DNA from 4 places in the Pseudoalteromonas sp. SCSIO 43101 genome. Region 1 is predicted to be linked to each of the others. Evidence: predicted binding sites of a transcription regulator. Region 1 holds the regulator's gene; each other region holds the start of a gene.
The links. Region 1 encodes sigma-54, which starts transcription at its own class of promoters, with help from an activator protein. Its sites were predicted from a motif close to GTTGGCACGNNNNTNGNNT; they were not measured.
Positions count from the first base shown of each region.

Region 1 (4,198 bases):
CGATTGCAGTTAATGCTGCATCAGCATCAGGGCCTTCACAAACGACTCTAACTTCTTTACCTTGACTGCTTTCAAGTAGCATTAATGCCAATACGCTGTCACCTTCAGCTTCTTTATCGTCTTGATAAAGCGTAATTTTAGCATCAAATTGTAGTGCTAATTGGGCTAAAACAGTGGCTGCGCGAGCATGTAAGCCGAGTTTGTTTTGAATTAAAAAGGTATCTTCAGCGCGCATTATAATAGTGCCTAATTAAATGTCTTGTTCACGGTGGCGAATTTTTACATTGTCATGGCTTTTAGCAAAACTCTCACCAATTGTTTGCGCTAAGTAAACAGAGCGATGTTGGCCACCAGTACAACCAATGGCAATGGTAAGGTAACTTCGGTTGTTACGCTCTAAATGTGGTAGCCATGTTTGTACAAATGTTTGAATTTGCCATGTGAACTTTTGCACTATGCTGTGGCTAGCTAAGTAATCTTTTACTGGTTGATCTAGACCCGTTAGCGGCTTCAAATCAGGTTCCCAGTGTGGGTTAGGTAAAAAACGTGCATCAAATACGTAATCAGCTTCTTTTGGAATACCGTGTTTAAAGCCGAAAGACATAAAAGTGATAATCAGTTTTTTATCCTTTTTACCCAAAATCTTTTCGCGAATTGATTCAGCTAACTGATGAACACTGAGATCTGTGGTATCAATCATAAAATCAGCACGAGTGATCAACACATCGAGTAAGACTTTTTCTTGTTTAATGGCCAGATCAAGTGGCAAAGAATCAATGGATAATGGGTGTAAACGACGAGTCTCTGAAAAGCGTTTTATCAGGGTTTGGTCATCACTGTCTAAGTAAAAAAGTGTTGGATTTGCGAAACCTGGAAGGTACTCAAGAATATCATTAAATTCTTGCTGCTCTTTTGGAAGGTTACGCACATCAATACTGACCGCTATTTTATCGTAGTTATCTGATACGCTACGCACGAGCGAAGGCAGTAAATTGACTGGAATATTATCAACGCAATAATAACCTAAGTCTTCAAGTACTCGTAAAGCGACCGATTTACCTGAGCCTGAGCGACCGCTGATAATGATTAATTCCATTTATGCCTCTGCTGATATAACCTGAAACAGTTGCTGATCGGTAGTAGCACTACGCAGCTGTTTACAAAACTCTTTATCTTTAAGTCTATCAGCAATTGTTGATAAGGTCTTTAGATGAAGCTGAGAGTCACCATCTGGTACGATGAGTGCTACAAAAATGTCAACAGGGCGATTATCAATTGCATCAAAATTGATTGGGGATTCACTCACTATGACAAACGCCTGAGGTTCATCGGCGCCACTCATTCGGCCATGTGGAATAGCAATACCTCGGCCAATACCAGTGCTACCTAGCTTCTCTCGGTTGAGTAAAGCATTTAGGATATCTTGTTGAGATAAATGAGGAAGCTGCTGGTGAGCCAGTTCGCTGATATATTCAAGAATTCTTTTTTTGCTATTAAAAAGGACCGCAGCTTTGCTGCAGTCCTGATTAGTAAGTGAACTTAGTTTCATAATTTAATGTCGAGCTAATTTCTCTTTGTGTTTAATGACTTGGCGATCAAGCTTATCGATCAACGAGTCAATGGCTGCGTACATATCTTGATGTTCTGTAGAAGCGAACAATTCGCCTCCGTTTACATGTAAAGTTGCTTCTGCTTTTTGGCTTAATTTTTCTACATCTAGAATGACATGAACATTATTAATATGGTCAAAATGCCTTTCTAGTTTCGCAAACTTGGTGTTTACATAGTCTCTTAATGAATCAGTGATTTCTACATGACGACCAGTTAAATTTAGTTGCATAAGCATTTTTCCTTCTATGTAAAACGTCTAAATCAAACTCTTACGCTGATTAGACGGAGGTATTGCTAGAGACTCACGATATTTTGCAATTGTACGTCTAGCTACTTTAATTCCTTGCTCAGCCAATATATCTGCAATTTTGCTATCACTCAATGGTTTAGCCGAGTTTTCTGCAGCGACTAACTTCTTGATTAAAGCGCGTATTGCTGTTGAAGAACACTCACCACCATTTTCAGTGCTGACATGGCTTGAGAAGAAATATTTCAACTCAAAAATACCCCTAGGGGTATGCATATATTTTTGCGTTGTTACTCGTGAAATCGTCGATTCATGCATTTCGACCATTTCAGCAACATCATTTAGCACCATCGGCTTCATTGCTTCTGGGCCATGCTCAAAGAAAGCTTGTTGTTGTTGAACGATACAGTTGGTCACTTTTAATAGTGTATCGTTACGGCTTTCTAAGCTCTTAATAAACCACTTTGCTTCTTGTAAGTGAGAGCGAATAAATTGGCTGTCGCTACTTGATTTAACAGAGCGAGACATAGCCGCATATTGGCTGTTCACTCTAATCTTTGGCATACTATCTGGGTTTAACTCAACCACCCAGCGACCTTTTACTTTTTTCACTGATACATCAGGTATGACGTACTCAGACTCTTCGCGTACTATGCTATCCGCAGGCTTAGGGTTTAAGCTGTGAATTAGCGTCATTACTTCTTTAAGCTCATTTTCTTTAAGCTTAGTCTTTTTCATCAAAGTTCGATAGTCGCGACTCGCTAATAATTCGATATGCTCAGATAAAACCATTTTAGTTTCAGCTAAATATGGCGTGTTTGCATCGAATTGGCGAAGTTGAATACACAGGCATTCCTGTAAACTACGCGCCCCAATACCGACAGGATCAAACAATTGAATTCTCTTTAGGACCGCTTCGACTTCATCAAGTTCGATTTCTTCTTCATCACTATTTTGATTAAAGCTCTCGACGATATCTTCACAGCTTACCGTTAAAATACCAGAGTCATCGATAGCCTCAACAATTGCCACAGCAATCGCTTCATCAGTCGGACTAAAGGGAGTTAGCTGTAATTGCCACATAAGGTATTCGTGAAGGGTTTCGGTCGATGCACCTTGATAAATAGATTCATCTTCTGGCATTGGCCCTGATGATGTTGATGGAGCGGCACTCATGTACTCATCCCATGTAACATCCATGGCTAAATCGTCACTTACAGTGTCTTTATTTAGAGCATCACTGCTTTCTTGTTCATATTCGCTAGGTGCTTCGTCTGCAGAAGCGCTGACTTGCACATCGTCAGATTCAGCTTTTTGCTCATTTTTGCCGATGCTTTCTTCGTTGTAATCCGCTTCTTCCACTTCAAGTAAAGGGTTACTATCTAGCGCCTCTTGAATTTCTTGTTGGAGATCCAATGTACTGAGCTGCAACAAACGAATAGCTTGTTGCAGTTGTGGAGTCATTGTAAGTTGCTGGCCCATGCGCAGCTGTAATGATTGCCTCATGTATCCCTAACAATCCTTTTTTTAAGTTATCGATAACTGTGCAAAGACAGTTAAGTTATTATCGATTTATTGTCATTGTTATAAGTCTAGCAGATGCTCTAGTCGGTGGCGTAATGGTTACAGCCTAAATTGCTCGCCTAGATAAACATCGCGTACAGTTTGGTCAGCTAATACGTGCTCAGGTGTGCCTGATGCAATTAGCTCCCCATGAGAAACAATGTAGGCTTTTTCACAAACATCAAGGGTTTCTCGAACATTATGGTCAGTAATTAGTACACCAATACCACGATTTTTTAGGTGCTCAATAATTTTCTTTATATCTAACACTGAAATTGGATCAACACCAGCAAAAGGCTCATCTAAAAGGATAAATTTAGGATTAGCGGCTAATGCGCGAGCAATTTCAACGCGGCGACGTTCACCACCAGATAGCGCCATACCTTGACTATCACGGATGTGTTGGATGCTAAATTCATCTAATAAGCTATTTAGAGTTTCTTCCCGCGTGGTTTTATTTAGATCTTTACGAGTCTCTAAAATAGCCATCAAGTTTTGGTAAACTGTTAACTTTCGAAAAATCGAAGATTCTTGCGGTAGATAACCAATACCCAACCTCGCACGGCTGTGCATTGGCAAAAGGGTAATATCGTTATCATCGATGCTAATTTTACCTTTGTCGCTCGGAACTAGGCCTACAATCATGTAAAAAGTCGTGGTTTTACCAGCACCATTTGGGCCAAGCAAGCCAACAATACTGCCTGCTTCAACTTCCAGACCGACATTTTTAACCACTTGGCGGCCTTTGTAGCTCTTAGCTAAAAGCTCTGCTTTTAA
Region 1 is NZ_CP072673.1:429,563-433,760, forward strand. It holds gene J8Z25_RS02075 (HPr family phosphocarrier protein) at 1-235, opposite strand, end outside; gene rapZ (RNase adapter RapZ) at 251-1,096, opposite strand; gene ptsN (PTS IIA-like nitrogen regulatory protein PtsN) at 1,097-1,549, opposite strand; gene hpf (ribosome hibernation promoting factor) at 1,553-1,840, opposite strand; gene J8Z25_RS02095 (RNA polymerase factor sigma-54) at 1,868-3,364, opposite strand; gene lptB (LPS export ABC transporter ATP-binding protein) at 3,482-4,198, opposite strand, start outside.

Region 2 (4,198 bases), 1.1 Mb from region 1:
AAAAGCCTTCACCACAGCCTAAATCAATCACTGAAGTTGGTTCGAGTGATGTCACTAAATCTGCTAAAGCTTGCTGTAAAAACAAATAGTGCCCGGCACTTAAAAATGCGCGGCGAGCCTGCACCATTTCAAGGTTATCGCCCGGTTGTTTAGACTTTTTATTTTGCACGGGAAGTAAATTGACATAACCCTCTTTGGCGATATCAAAACTGTGATTGTTGTCACAACGGTAAGTTTTGTCGGTTAGAGTAAGTTCAAGTTTGCAAAGCGGGCAGTGATAGTGAAGACTCATGAGTCTAAATAGTCCTTATCATAAAAGGTTTTAACCCAGTGAGGGCGATAGGTGATCATCAAGGTAATGGCCATGCCATTGAGCATTGCTTCAGGAAACCAAATTATGGCACAAAGAATCAGATAGTTTTCTGAAATTTCAATAAAACTGTAATCACCAAGCAAGTAATAAAACACACCACTGGTAAGTATTTTGATACAGGCAATAACAGCAGCGGTTAAAAACGCGCATAAAAAGATATAAATAAAAAAGTGCCTTGGCAGATAGCTATAGCAAAGCACAAAACACAAATAGCTTAACGTAACTGGTAAAAAAGCAGTAAACAATAAATGCACTGGCAGTATTGATACTGGCAGCTGAGCGACTAATACCAAGAGTAAACTTGCAAGAAGGCTTGCAAAAATGGCCAGTCGCCAACCTAAAATCAGGGTCACTGCAGTGACCCCTAAAATATGCAATTCGAGGCCTGGCAATATCCCCGCTTTAATACGCCACAGTACTGCAAGTACTAAAGCACAAGCGAGTACACCAACTTGTCTTATTGGTGTTGCCAATAATTGTGATGCGCTTTGTTTATCGAAACTCAGCCAAAGTATTAAAGCCACACAGCTCCACAAAGGGAGCTGCCATTGCATAGTGTCTATCATGCGTTAAAAGTTGACCAAATTGGGGCATGATCAGATGGCTTTTCGATACCACGTAATTCGTAATCGATGCCAGACTCAACACAACGTTTAGCAAGCGCTGGAGTTGCTAAGATCACATCAATACGTAAACCGCGGTTGTCATCAAAACCTTTTGAGCGGTAATCAAACCACGAATATTGCTCGGTTTTTTCTGGGTAAAGCTCTCGGAATGTATCTTTAAAGCCCCAGTTTAATAAAGTGCTTAGCCATTCACGCTCTTCTGGTTGGAACGAACACTTACCTGTTTTTAACCAGCGCTTACGGTTTGGTTCACCAATACCAATGTCGAGATCGGTCGGTGAAATATTAATGTCGCCCATCACGATAACATCTTGCTCAGGCGTGTGGTTATCTTCTAAATGGGTCATTAAATCTTTGTAGAACTGACGCTTATATGGGAACTTGGTTTCGTGGGCAATATTATCGCCTTGCGGGAAATAGCCATTCATCACCGTTAATTCACGGCCATTTTCTTGTGTCACAGTAACACTGATCATACGGCGCTGTGACTCGTCAGTATCGGTTGCAAAGCCTTTAACGACTGATTTTGGTTCTTGCTTACATAACATAGCCACGCCGTAGTGCGCTTTTTGACCGTGAAAATAAACGTGATAACCCATTTTTTGCACGTCTTCGAGAGGGAAGGCCTCATCATGCACTTTGATTTCTTGTAAGCCAATAATATCTGGTTGATGTTTATCAATTACGGCTTGCAACTGGTGTAAACGGGCGCGCAGGCCGTTAATGTTGAATGAGATTACCTTCATGGTGCACCTATTATTTTTGTTTCAGTGTTTAGCGCAATTCTATCATCAAACTAGGGCTTATTCATGAGCTAATTACGAAAATCAAATTGGGTAAATGTTGATCAATTGCTGCTTAATTTAAAAACATTGTTAACTCACTATTAATTATTAAATTAAATAAATAATTCAGTTGATCTACTTATTTTTGTTTATATAATGCGCGCAAACCATCCGTTCATATTATGTACTATTTAAAGGTAAACCATGAAAAAACAATTAGTGATGCTTTCTCTTGCATGTATCTCATTTGGCTCATTAGCAAGCAACCCGCACTACTTTTCAGCTGATAACCGTATTGAATCTAAGTTATGTAGCTTAAGTGCGAATGAAGGGTTTACCGCTGCACGTAAAGAAGCAGCAAAGCATGGCATTTCAATGTCGCGTTTTTCAAAAAGCATTTTATGCAACGGTACTGACATCCGTGACATTGCTAAAAAGGCACAATCACAAAATTCAGCATCAAAAGCAGCAGTTGAAGTGTTTGCTAAAAATGAGCAAAAAGAAACTCAACTTTGTATCACAGCACTTAAAAAAGGTTTAACACCTGTGCGTGAAAAAATTGGTAACTTAAACACCTTAAAATGTAATGGCGAAGCTGTAACAGACTTCGTTAAGCGTTACCAAAACGCAGCTATCTAATAGCGATATTATGGCTATATGGAAAAGCGCTCATATGAGCGCTTTTTTATGAAAAAATTACAGCAAGCTATGAAAAGCTTGCTAAATCATAGGCTTAACCTTAGCTTAACTGTTTTCTAAGTGCTTGATTTTAGTCAGTAAGACATTTTGGCATTCAACTTGTAATAGTCAAAGTGAATCTAATCGACTACAAGGAAATGTCTTATGAACAAGTTAACTCTAGCATCAACAATTTTGGCAGCATTAAGCCTATCAGCATGTTCTGCAAGTAACTCTTTAGCAAAAATCGACAGTGATTTTGGTAGCCTAGATAATGACAATGACGGTTATATCTCTAAAGTAGAAGCTGATGACGATGCAATTTGGGATCATTTTTCAAATATCGATACCAACATGGATGAGCAAATTAGCCGCACTGAATTTAATACTTATATGCAGTTAAATACAGGTAAAGTGGCAACTGATAGCGAGGTGTCTGAATCAGCATTTAAAGCAGAAATCGCTAGATTTGACCGCATCGAAAATGACTTTAAATCGTTAGATAACGATAAAAATGGTTATGTATCAATTGAAGAAGCAGATGACGACGACATCGCAAATCATTTTGGCTATATGGATAGCAACAAAGATAAGCGTGTAAGTCGTACTGAATTTATCAACTACATTAGCAAATATGGCAGCGATGTTGCCGAAGATGATGCCCTTGAAATGGTTAAAAACAGCTAATTTCATTATTCATTTTTGAAATATCCCCCAAAGCCAGTGTTTTACACTGGCTTTTTTATAATAATTTTTCCAACCTTGGCTGACTTCTGTCATAATAGAGCGTTAGTGATTTAAAATGACCTTTAGTAACGATGGCCACAAAACGTATCAGTGATGAACAGTTAGTCGAAATCATAGAAGCTGCGATTTTTGTTGCTGGAAAACCCGTGTCTAAACGGCATTTAAAAGAAACAGTATTAGCTGATTTAAGCGTATCTATGCCACGCATTAATAATGCAATTGAACAGATTCAAACGCATTATCAAACCAGAGGTATCAAGCTTGTTGCAGTAGGTAGCGGTTATAGATTTCAGGCCTGTGCGAGTTTAGCACCTTGGCTGGCAAACTTATGGCAAGAGCGCGCACCTAAATACTCAAGAGCACTATTAGAAACTTTATCCTTGATTGCCTACAGGCAACCTATTACCCGTGGTGAAATTGAACAAGTACGGGGAGTAACCGTTGGCTCAGGGATTATTAAAACCTTATTAGAAAGAGAGTGGGTAAGGGTTGTGGGCCACAAAGAAGTGCCAGGTCGCCCTGCTTTGTATGCAACAACATCCGCTTTCTTAGACTATTTTTCATTAGCTGGTTTAGATGAATTACCACCATTACCTGAACTTCAGGAGAGTAAAATCAACCAGCTATTGAGCGATCCTTCTGTGAGAGAACTATCTGAATGAGTAATTTAGAAACTGAAAAGTTACAAAAAGTATTAGCCCGTGCAGGCGTGGGTTCACGTCGTGAAATGGAAAAATACATCGATGCCAATCGCGTGAGCGTGAATGGTAAAGTGGCGCGTTTAGGCGACCGTGTAGAAACAACCGATGTGATTCGTGTTGACGGTCACGTGGTAAAAATTGAAGACAAAGCTGACCGTATTTGTCGTGTGCTTATGTATAACAAACCAGAAGGTGAGTTATGTACACGTAAAGATCCGGAAGGCCGCCGTACGGTATTTGATCGCTTACCACGTGTTGATGGCGAGCGCTGGATAGCGGTAGGTCGTT
Region 2 is NZ_CP072673.1:1,565,659-1,569,856, forward strand. It holds gene J8Z25_RS07350 (putative RNA methyltransferase) at 1-292, opposite strand, end outside; gene J8Z25_RS07355 (energy-coupling factor ABC transporter permease) at 289-939, opposite strand; gene xthA (exodeoxyribonuclease III) at 936-1,745, opposite strand; gene J8Z25_RS07365 (exonuclease III) at 1,989-2,423, shown strand; gene J8Z25_RS07370 (EF-hand domain-containing protein) at 2,628-3,149, shown strand; gene scpB (SMC-Scp complex subunit ScpB) at 3,281-3,871, shown strand; gene rluB (23S rRNA pseudouridine(2605) synthase RluB) at 3,868-4,198, shown strand, end outside.
Region 2: J8Z25_RS07370 (EF-hand domain-containing protein) is a predicted target of sigma-54. The motif match lies at 2,570-2,588, and genes of this name have one in related genera.

Region 3 (4,198 bases), 620 kb from region 1:
TCAATGACATCAAATTCTGCGTTACAGGCTTCTACCCTTGTTGGTAAGCAAGCGTTACTTGAGTCTGACACGATTGATTTTGATGGTGAAAATCTCGCTAAAGGGTCGGTAGTTGCAGAAACTGCCGTTGAGTCTCTAACGTTAAGAATAACAGATTCATCGGGCCAGTTAGTGCGCACGATTGAATTAGGTTCGCAGTCAGCGGGTGCACTTCGTTTTGAATGGGATGGTAAAGATAACGATGGCAATGTACTCCCTGAAGGTGAGTATGACATCAGTGCTGAAGGCTTTGTAAATGGAGACTACAGCAGTATGCCAATGGCGACCTTTAAGAATATTGAAAGTGTCAATATTAATGGCGCCAGCGGCATTATCGTAAATACAAAAGAGGGTGCGGTTAGGCTAACTGATATAGCTGAAATCGCATAAGTAAAAAAGGTTTGGGTTAGCTTAGGCTAAGAGATAGGTTAGAGGTGAGTTATGAGCTTCAATATTGCATTAACAGGCTTAGCAGCCGCGCAAAAAGATTTAGACGTTACAGCAAATAACATTGCTAACGTCAATACCACGGGCTTTAAGGAGTCTCGTGCAGAGTTCGCTGATGTGTACGCATCATCAGTATTTAGTTCTGGTAAAACAAAAAATGGTGACGGTGTAAGAACAACAATGGTGGCACAACAATTCCATCAAGGTTCATTATCTTTCACTAATAACTCACTGGACTTAGCAATTACTGGTGAAGGTTACTTTGCCATGGCAAATGACCTAGGTGCACAAGATTTTACATATACTCGTGCTGGTGCGTTCAAACTTAATAAAGACAACTTTATTGTGGATGCTAGCGGAAACTACTTACAAGGTTTCCCTGTTGATGAAGCAACGGGTGATACAACTTCTGTTAGTTTAAGCACATCTTCTGCGCTACAAATTCCTGATGCATCAGGTTCTCCACGCGCTACGACCAATGTTTATTCGTCGTTTAACTTAGATTCTCGTGCATTAACGCCAGCAGTTACACCATTTGACCCAGAGACAAGTGCGTCGTACAACAGTTCAACATCAACCACGGTGTATGATTCTTTAGGTGAGCCACACATTTTACAGTTCTTCTTTGTTAAAACTGACGCAGCAGTGACTGGTAATGATAATGAATGGCAAGTGTTTGCAACACTTGATGAAAAGCCGTTTGCTGCTAATGGTACTGAGCAAACTGCGTCGCCATATACACCTATTTCAACTTTTCAGTTTGACTCAAGTGGTTTACCACAAAGCACAGATGGGACTGCAAATACGGATGCTACGTTTAATCCATTAACAATACCTTCAGGCGGTATATCTGGTTTACTGTCTAATGGTGCGAGTTTCCCTGATGATGTAAACATTAACTGGCGCGATGAAGCTGGTACAACGAATAAAATACCGACTCAATATGCAAGTAACTTTGAAGTGAAAGCGCTTGAGCAAGATGGTGCGACTGTTGGTCGTCTATCAGGTATCGATATTGGTACCGATGGTAAAATTGTTGCTTCATACAGTAATGGTGATACTTCTTTCCTTGGCCAAGTTGCGATGGTACGTTTTTCGAACTCACAAGGCTTGCAACAAGTAGGTAATACTGCTTGGAAGAAGAGTTTAACATCAGGTGAGCCGATTGCTGGCGAACCAGCTTCAGGTACTTTAGGTTCAATTAACTCATCTGCGCTTGAGCAGTCGAATGTTAACTTAACTAGTGAACTTGTTGATTTGATCAGTGCGCAGCGTAACTTCCAGGCAAATTCACGTGCGCTTGAGGTTAACTCAACACTACAACAAAATATCCTACAGATCCGTTAATTTTAGCGGCTCTAAGCTAAATCCGACACGAAGGCTGCTCCCTCTATTGGCAGCCTTTTTTCATTTTACCGACCTCATTTTTCTTTCCTATTTTAGCGTCAATTTTACTTTGGCACTTTTATTGCATTTCTTAGTTATCGTATTTTTAGTGAGTCAATGTTATGGACAAAATGGTCTACATTGCCATGTCGGGTGCAAAGCAAAGTTTGCGAGGTCTTGAACTCAAGGCCAACAATCTTGCTAATGCTAACACCACTGGCTTTAAAGCTGATTTTGCACAAGCTCGCTCTATGCAAGCCTTCGGTGAAGGTTTGCCATCTAGGGTGTTTGCAATGCAAGAACGCCCTGGATCTAATATGGAATCGGGTGGCTTTGTTGAAACTGGCCGCGAGCTTGATATCGCGATGAGTGACCGTGGTTGGTTGAGTGTACAAGATGCATCAGGCAATGAGGCGTACACCAAAACTGGCACATTAAACATTACTCCAGATGGCGCGTTGATCACTAGCCACGGCCGTCAAGTAATTGGCGAAGGTGGTCCAATTATTTTGCCGTTACCTATCGAGAAAGTTGAGTTTAGTGAAGATGGCGCTATTCAGGTTCGCCCACAAGGTGCGCCTGCTAACTTTTTAGAAGTAGTTGATCGGCTGAAAGTGATTGAGGCTGATAACACTCAGCTTGAAAAAGGTAATGACGGATTATTCCGACCAAAAGAAGATATGTTGGTAAATGATCTATGTGGTTTTTGTGATATTTCACCGAACGTGAAAGTACTGTCGGGAACGCTTGAGATGTCGAATGTAAACCCAGTGCATGAAATGGTCGACATGATCAGCAATCAACGCCAATTTGAATTACAAGTTAAATTGATGAAAATAGCCGAAGAGCTCGATGAGCGTCAAGATCAGCTGTTACGCATTGTTTAAGATGACTGAGAGGGTAGAGTTATGAATCCTGCATTATGGATCAGTAAAACCGGGCTTGACGCCCAGCAAACCGATATTTCGGTGATCTCAAATAATCTCGCGAATGCCAGCACGGTCGGTTACAAAAAAAGCCGCGCCGTATTTGAAGATTTACTATATCAAAACATTAACCAACCAGGTGGTCGTTCGTCACAAGACACTGAAATGCCATCGGGCTTAATGCTAGGTGCCGGTGCCAAAGTGGTTGCTAACCAAAAGAACTTTTCACAAGGTAACATGCTTACCACAGAAAATTCATTGGATTGGATGATTTCAGGTCCTGGTTTTTTTGAAGTGCAATTACCTGATGGAAATATTGCCTATTCACGTAATGGTCAATTCACAACTGACGAAGATGGTCGAATTGTGACATCGGGAGCGGGTTTTCCCTTGCAGCCTGAAATGAATGTTCCAGATGATGCACAATCAATCACTGTTTCGCAAGACGGTGAAGTGTCAGTTCGTATCGCAGGGCAACCAGACAATGTGGTAATTGGTCAGCTAACTATTAGTGATTTTATTAATCCATCGGGTCTTGAGCCCATGGGGCAAAACTTATACACAGAAACCGCTGTTAGTGGTGCGCCTGTGCAAGGTAACCCAGGTATCGATGGTTTAGGCAGTGTGGTTCAAGGTTCTCTTGAAACGTCTAACGTGAATGTGACAGAAGAGCTCGTTAACTTGATTGAAACACAACGAATTTATGAAATGAATTCAAAAGTGATTTCAGCGGTTGATGAAATGCTTAGTTACATTAATCAGCAGCTTTAATGGGTAGGAGGCAGCATGCGTAATATTATCTTAGTCACATCGGCAGCATTAATGCTGGGTGGTTGTATGACAACGCAAAATCATCATGTGGTTCAGGATGACCCTTACTATGCGCCTATGTACCCGGAGCCTACAACAGAGCCTATGGTACCAACGGGGTCGTTGTTTGATAGTTATTCATCAAATGACTTGTACTCAGATAAAAAGGCTCTACGCGCTGGCGATATCATCACTGTTAAATTGCAAGAGTCTACTCAAGCGACCAAAGCAGCTAAAACCGAAACAGATAAAGAAACGGATGCGAGTTTAGATCCAGTAATTGGTCTGGGAGGTAATCCAGTTAACATTGGTGGTGATAGTATTCAATTTGGTATTGGCTCGGGGGCATCGTTTAAAGGTGACTCAAAGTCTAATCAATCAAACAGCTTATTTGGTGATATTTCTGTCAACGTGATGCGTGTTTTACCCAATGGAAACTTAGTTATTCGCGGTGAAAAATGGCTTACGTTGAACACTGGCGAAGAGTTTATTCGCCTTGAAGGCTTAGTTCGTCCAGAAGATGTTTCAGCTAGTAATACAGTAACATCAAACCGAATTGCCAATGCGCGAATTCAATATTCAGGTAAAGG
Region 3 is NZ_CP072673.1:1,047,677-1,051,874, forward strand. It holds gene J8Z25_RS04970 (flagellar hook assembly protein FlgD) at 1-429, shown strand, start outside; gene flgE (flagellar hook protein FlgE) at 481-1,833, shown strand; gene J8Z25_RS04980 (flagellar basal body rod protein FlgF) at 1,995-2,759, shown strand; gene flgG (flagellar basal-body rod protein FlgG) at 2,781-3,569, shown strand; gene flgH (flagellar basal body L-ring protein FlgH) at 3,585-4,198, shown strand, end outside.
Region 3: J8Z25_RS04980 (flagellar basal body rod protein FlgF) is a predicted target of sigma-54. The motif match lies at 1,942-1,960, and genes of this name have one in related genera.

Region 4 (4,198 bases), 640 kb from region 1:
CGTTTTCACCCACTTGCGGCACATAATCAACGGCAACTGAAACGCTTATGCGACGGATAACACCGGTTTGCTGACGCTTATGCGAAATAGTTGTATCAAGCTCGTAGTTGCGTGTTGCTTCTTTATGCGAACGACTAGGATTCGTTGCTGAACCCGCACTACCTTGGCCAGCAATTTCAGGAATATTAGAGTTTACTGGCGGCTGATTAGTTAGCGCACCAGGAATGCCGACAGCGAGGCCACCTATGTTATTTTCTTCGAAAGTTGTTTCACTGCGCACTGCCGGTAAATCTGGGTTATAACGTTTTTGTGTTTCTTCAACTGCGCTGAAATCCATGTTTAAATCGACTTGTGCAGTATAGTTACCTAGGCCCACTACAGGAATTAGAATACTATCGATTTTATTTAAGTACTCTTCTTCACGCTTACGCTCAATTTCATACTCTTTACGAGAGCGTGCCGCGAGTGAGTTTTGTGAACCAGAATTAAGTAAGCGACCATTTTGATCAGTCACGGTAACACGCTCTGGCGATAAACCTTGTACCGCTGAGGCAACAATATCAACCACTGAGTCAACTTCTTCACCATCAAGCGAACGGCCACGTTTTAAGGTTAGCACTACTGTAGCTGAGGGCTGTTTTTCGCGACGAGCGAATACGTTTTCTTTTGGAATAGCTAAAAGTACTTTGGCGCGAGTAACATTTTTTAGCTCTTCGATGGTACGCGCAAGCTGTTGCTCACGACCATGTTTTAAACGTTCACGTTCAAGGCGTTGGCTTACACCAAATCCCATGTCTTGCATGATGATGTCAGTACCTGAGCTTGGCGCTTGCTCTAGGCCTTCACGAGCCATCAATAGCTTTATGTTTTGGTATTCACCTTCTTCAACAGAGATGACGTTACCATCGAGTTCGTAATCAATCTTTTGAGCGTCTAAAAAGTCCAACGTTTGAATAAGCTCTTCCGTTGGCATTTTACCAAGCGGACGCATATCTGGCTGACGAGCCCAAATAATAATGAAAATTGCGATAGCCAAACAGATTGCCAAAGCAATCACTAAGGTAACCTGACGTAAAACGTCTACTCCGTTTAAGGCACTTAGGTAGCCTGACTTTTGCTCTTGTTGATCATCGGTATCGGTTGAATCGATACCACCGCCTGCTAAGGCTAGATCAGTTGATTGATTAGATTGCGCCACAATAATTCTCCACTACCTAGTTACACAGGCATGTTCATGATTTCTTTATAAGCTTCAACAAGTTTGTTTCGAACCTGAACCGTTGCTTCAAATGCCACTGATGACTTTTGCGAAGCAATCATCACATCAGCTAAAGAAACACTGCGGTCGCCCATTTCCATTGCCGTTACTTTTTGCTTAGCGTCTTGTTGTAAGCCATTCACTGTATCAAGTGCATTAGTAAGTAAATCACCAAACTGTGCCGACGATGTTGGCTGAGTTTGTGTTGGTAAATTATTAATTGAGTTGCTACGGCCTGCTTCTAAGGCCATAGATTGCATTTCTTGAAATAATGCGCTGTTTTGAACTTTCATAATACTCTCTGACAATGCAGTTTACTTATGAACTGATAAAGCACAAACCGTGCCACAAAATAAACACAACAATTTCAACAGCTTAAACAGCAATCTTGGTTTGTCAGAGTTTTGACAGCAAACAAGCTCACAAAAATGTGAGCTTGTTTGCTTAACTTTTTGGAAGGAATCTATGCAGGTAAGGCTATACCTAAGTCTCGCATTTGCGCCAGTTTATAACGTAAAGTGCGTGGACTAATACCTAAGGTTTCTGCAACCTCTTTACGCTTACCATTACAGCGCGCTAAGGTTTCTAAAATAATACGATGCTCTTTATCTTTCAGCTCGTCTTTGTAATTACCTTGCTCGCTTACTTGTGGCACGGTATCTAAATTAACCTCTACAGGCTGCTCTTGATAAGCCGGTGCATTGTGTGATGGCGTAGCGACTGGCTTGATATCCGCAGATAACAACTCTTCAATAAAAACATCGTCTTGATGAATACTATTACCATCACATAATATCAACGCCCGTTGAATAACGTTATCAAGCTCTCGTACGTTACCTGGCCAAGCATGCGATAGCAGCTTTTGTTTCGCACTCTCACTTAGTTGAGCGATAGGCTCTTTACTTTTAAGGCAATGACGCTCTATCAAATGCTCAGCCAATACAATAATATCGCCAGGACGCTCAGCTAGTGGTTTCCACATTAGCGGGAACACATTTAAGCGATAATATAAATCTTCTCTAAATAGATTTTCGCTCACCGCTTCTTTTAAATCTCGGTTACTTGTGGCGAGTACGCGAACATCAAGTTCAATAGTTTTACGTCCGCCTAAGCGCTCTACTTCGCGCTCTTGAAGTACACGCAGTAATTTAGCTTGTAAGCCTAAATCCATCTCAGTAATTTCATCAAGTAAGATGGTACCACCTTGAGCTTGCTCAAATTTACCAGGACAGGCTTGAATAGCGCCGGTAAACGCCCCTTTTTCGTAACCAAATAAGGTTGCTTCAAGCATATTTTCCGGAATAGCCGCGCAGTTAATAGCAACAAAGGGGGCATCGCTACGATTTGATTTGTCGTGGATAAAACGAGCCAACACTTCTTTACCCGAGCCACTTGGGCCGAGTACCATAACACTGGCATCGGAGCGCGCAACTTTACTCGCAAGTTCTAATAACTTAATGCTCGATGGATCGGCAACAATTGGGCCATCAGTTTCTTTTTCCTTTTCAGGCAAATAACGGCTCACCATGTTAAGTAGCACTTCAGGGGCAAACGGTTTTGCCATGTAATCAATCGCGCCTAGACGCATTGCTTCTACAGCATCATCAATGGTGGCATAGGCCGTCATCATTAATACCGGCAGCTCAGGATAATTAAGTTTAATGCTACGTAGTAGGTCAAGGCCGCTCATAGCGCCCATTTGCACGTCGCTAACAACCAATGAATAGCTATTTTGCTTAAGCAAGATCATCGCTTGTTCAGCGCTATCTGCAGCAACGCAATCAATCCCCGACATTTCAAGGGTATCGATTAGCGCTTCTCGTAAGCCTGCGTCGTCTTCAACGACTAAAATAGAGTTAGTATTCATTTTGCCTCCGCTGACATTGGTTCTGCACTAATTGGCAAGATCAAACTAAAACATGCTCCCCCATGAGCATTATTAGTCACTTCAACCCGTCCTTGGTGCGCATTGGCGACTGAACTTACAACTGCAAGTCCAAGCCCCGTGCCTTGGCTTTTGGTAGTGTAAAAAGGTTCGAATAATTTGTTGGCATGGCGTAAATCAACACCTGGGCCATTATCACTGACACTGATGCGAACACAGTTTTCGCTAGTTTCGTCACGCTCAGCACTCAGTGTTACCACAGCCTCAGAGCCAATGATTTGTATACTGTTATGGATCAGGTTTTGAATAGCGCTCGCCAGAGCGGTTTTATTACCCACAATTTCAATATCTGGCTCTGGTAAGTTCACGCTAAGTTTACTGTTATTTTGAGCAACCATAGCATCAGCACCCGCTTTTACTTCATTAAGTAACTGCTGCATCGACACACTTTCAACCACTTGTTGCTCGCCACTTTTGGCAAATAACAGCATGTCATTCACTTGGGTTTCTAAATCTTTTAAACGCGACATTAGCTTTGTATGAAAATTACCACGAGAACTTTCTGGGAGACGCTTTGAGCCTAAATTTGCGGCATATAACATGGCAGCAGATAGCGGCGTCCTGACTTGATGAGCAAGCGAAGCAACCATTTTGCCAAGCGCACTTAAGCGCTGCATATGTGCCATCCGCTTTTGTAAACGTCTGGTTTCAGTTAAATCTGTCATTAAAATTAACTGTCCTGGCTCTGGGGCAAGCGCAGTAATATCAAGCTTAATTAAACGACCATCTTTGAGTGATACTTCATGCCCATCATCTTGTTGTGGTCGAAATGAACGTTGAATAACGCTAAACCACTTTTCACCTTCAAGGGGCTCACCTAGCATATCAATGGCAATTTGATTTGCTTTCGCGATCATACCTCGGCCATCTAAAACAACTACACCTGCGGGCATAGTATCCACCAAATGACCCAACCAGCTGGCTTGTTGGCGCAACTCGCTCAACTCACCCACATACTCTTCTTGTAGTAAGCATGGGTTATATTGTTTGGCTGT
Region 4 is NZ_CP072673.1:1,066,526-1,070,723, reverse strand. It holds gene fliF (flagellar basal-body MS-ring/collar protein FliF) at 1-1,198, opposite strand, end outside; gene fliE (flagellar hook-basal body complex protein FliE) at 1,219-1,551, opposite strand; gene J8Z25_RS05070 (sigma-54-dependent transcriptional regulator) at 1,722-3,125, opposite strand; gene J8Z25_RS05065 (sensor histidine kinase) at 3,122-4,198, opposite strand, start outside.
Region 4: fliE (flagellar hook-basal body complex protein FliE) is a predicted target of sigma-54. The motif match lies at 1,590-1,608, and genes of this name have one in related genera.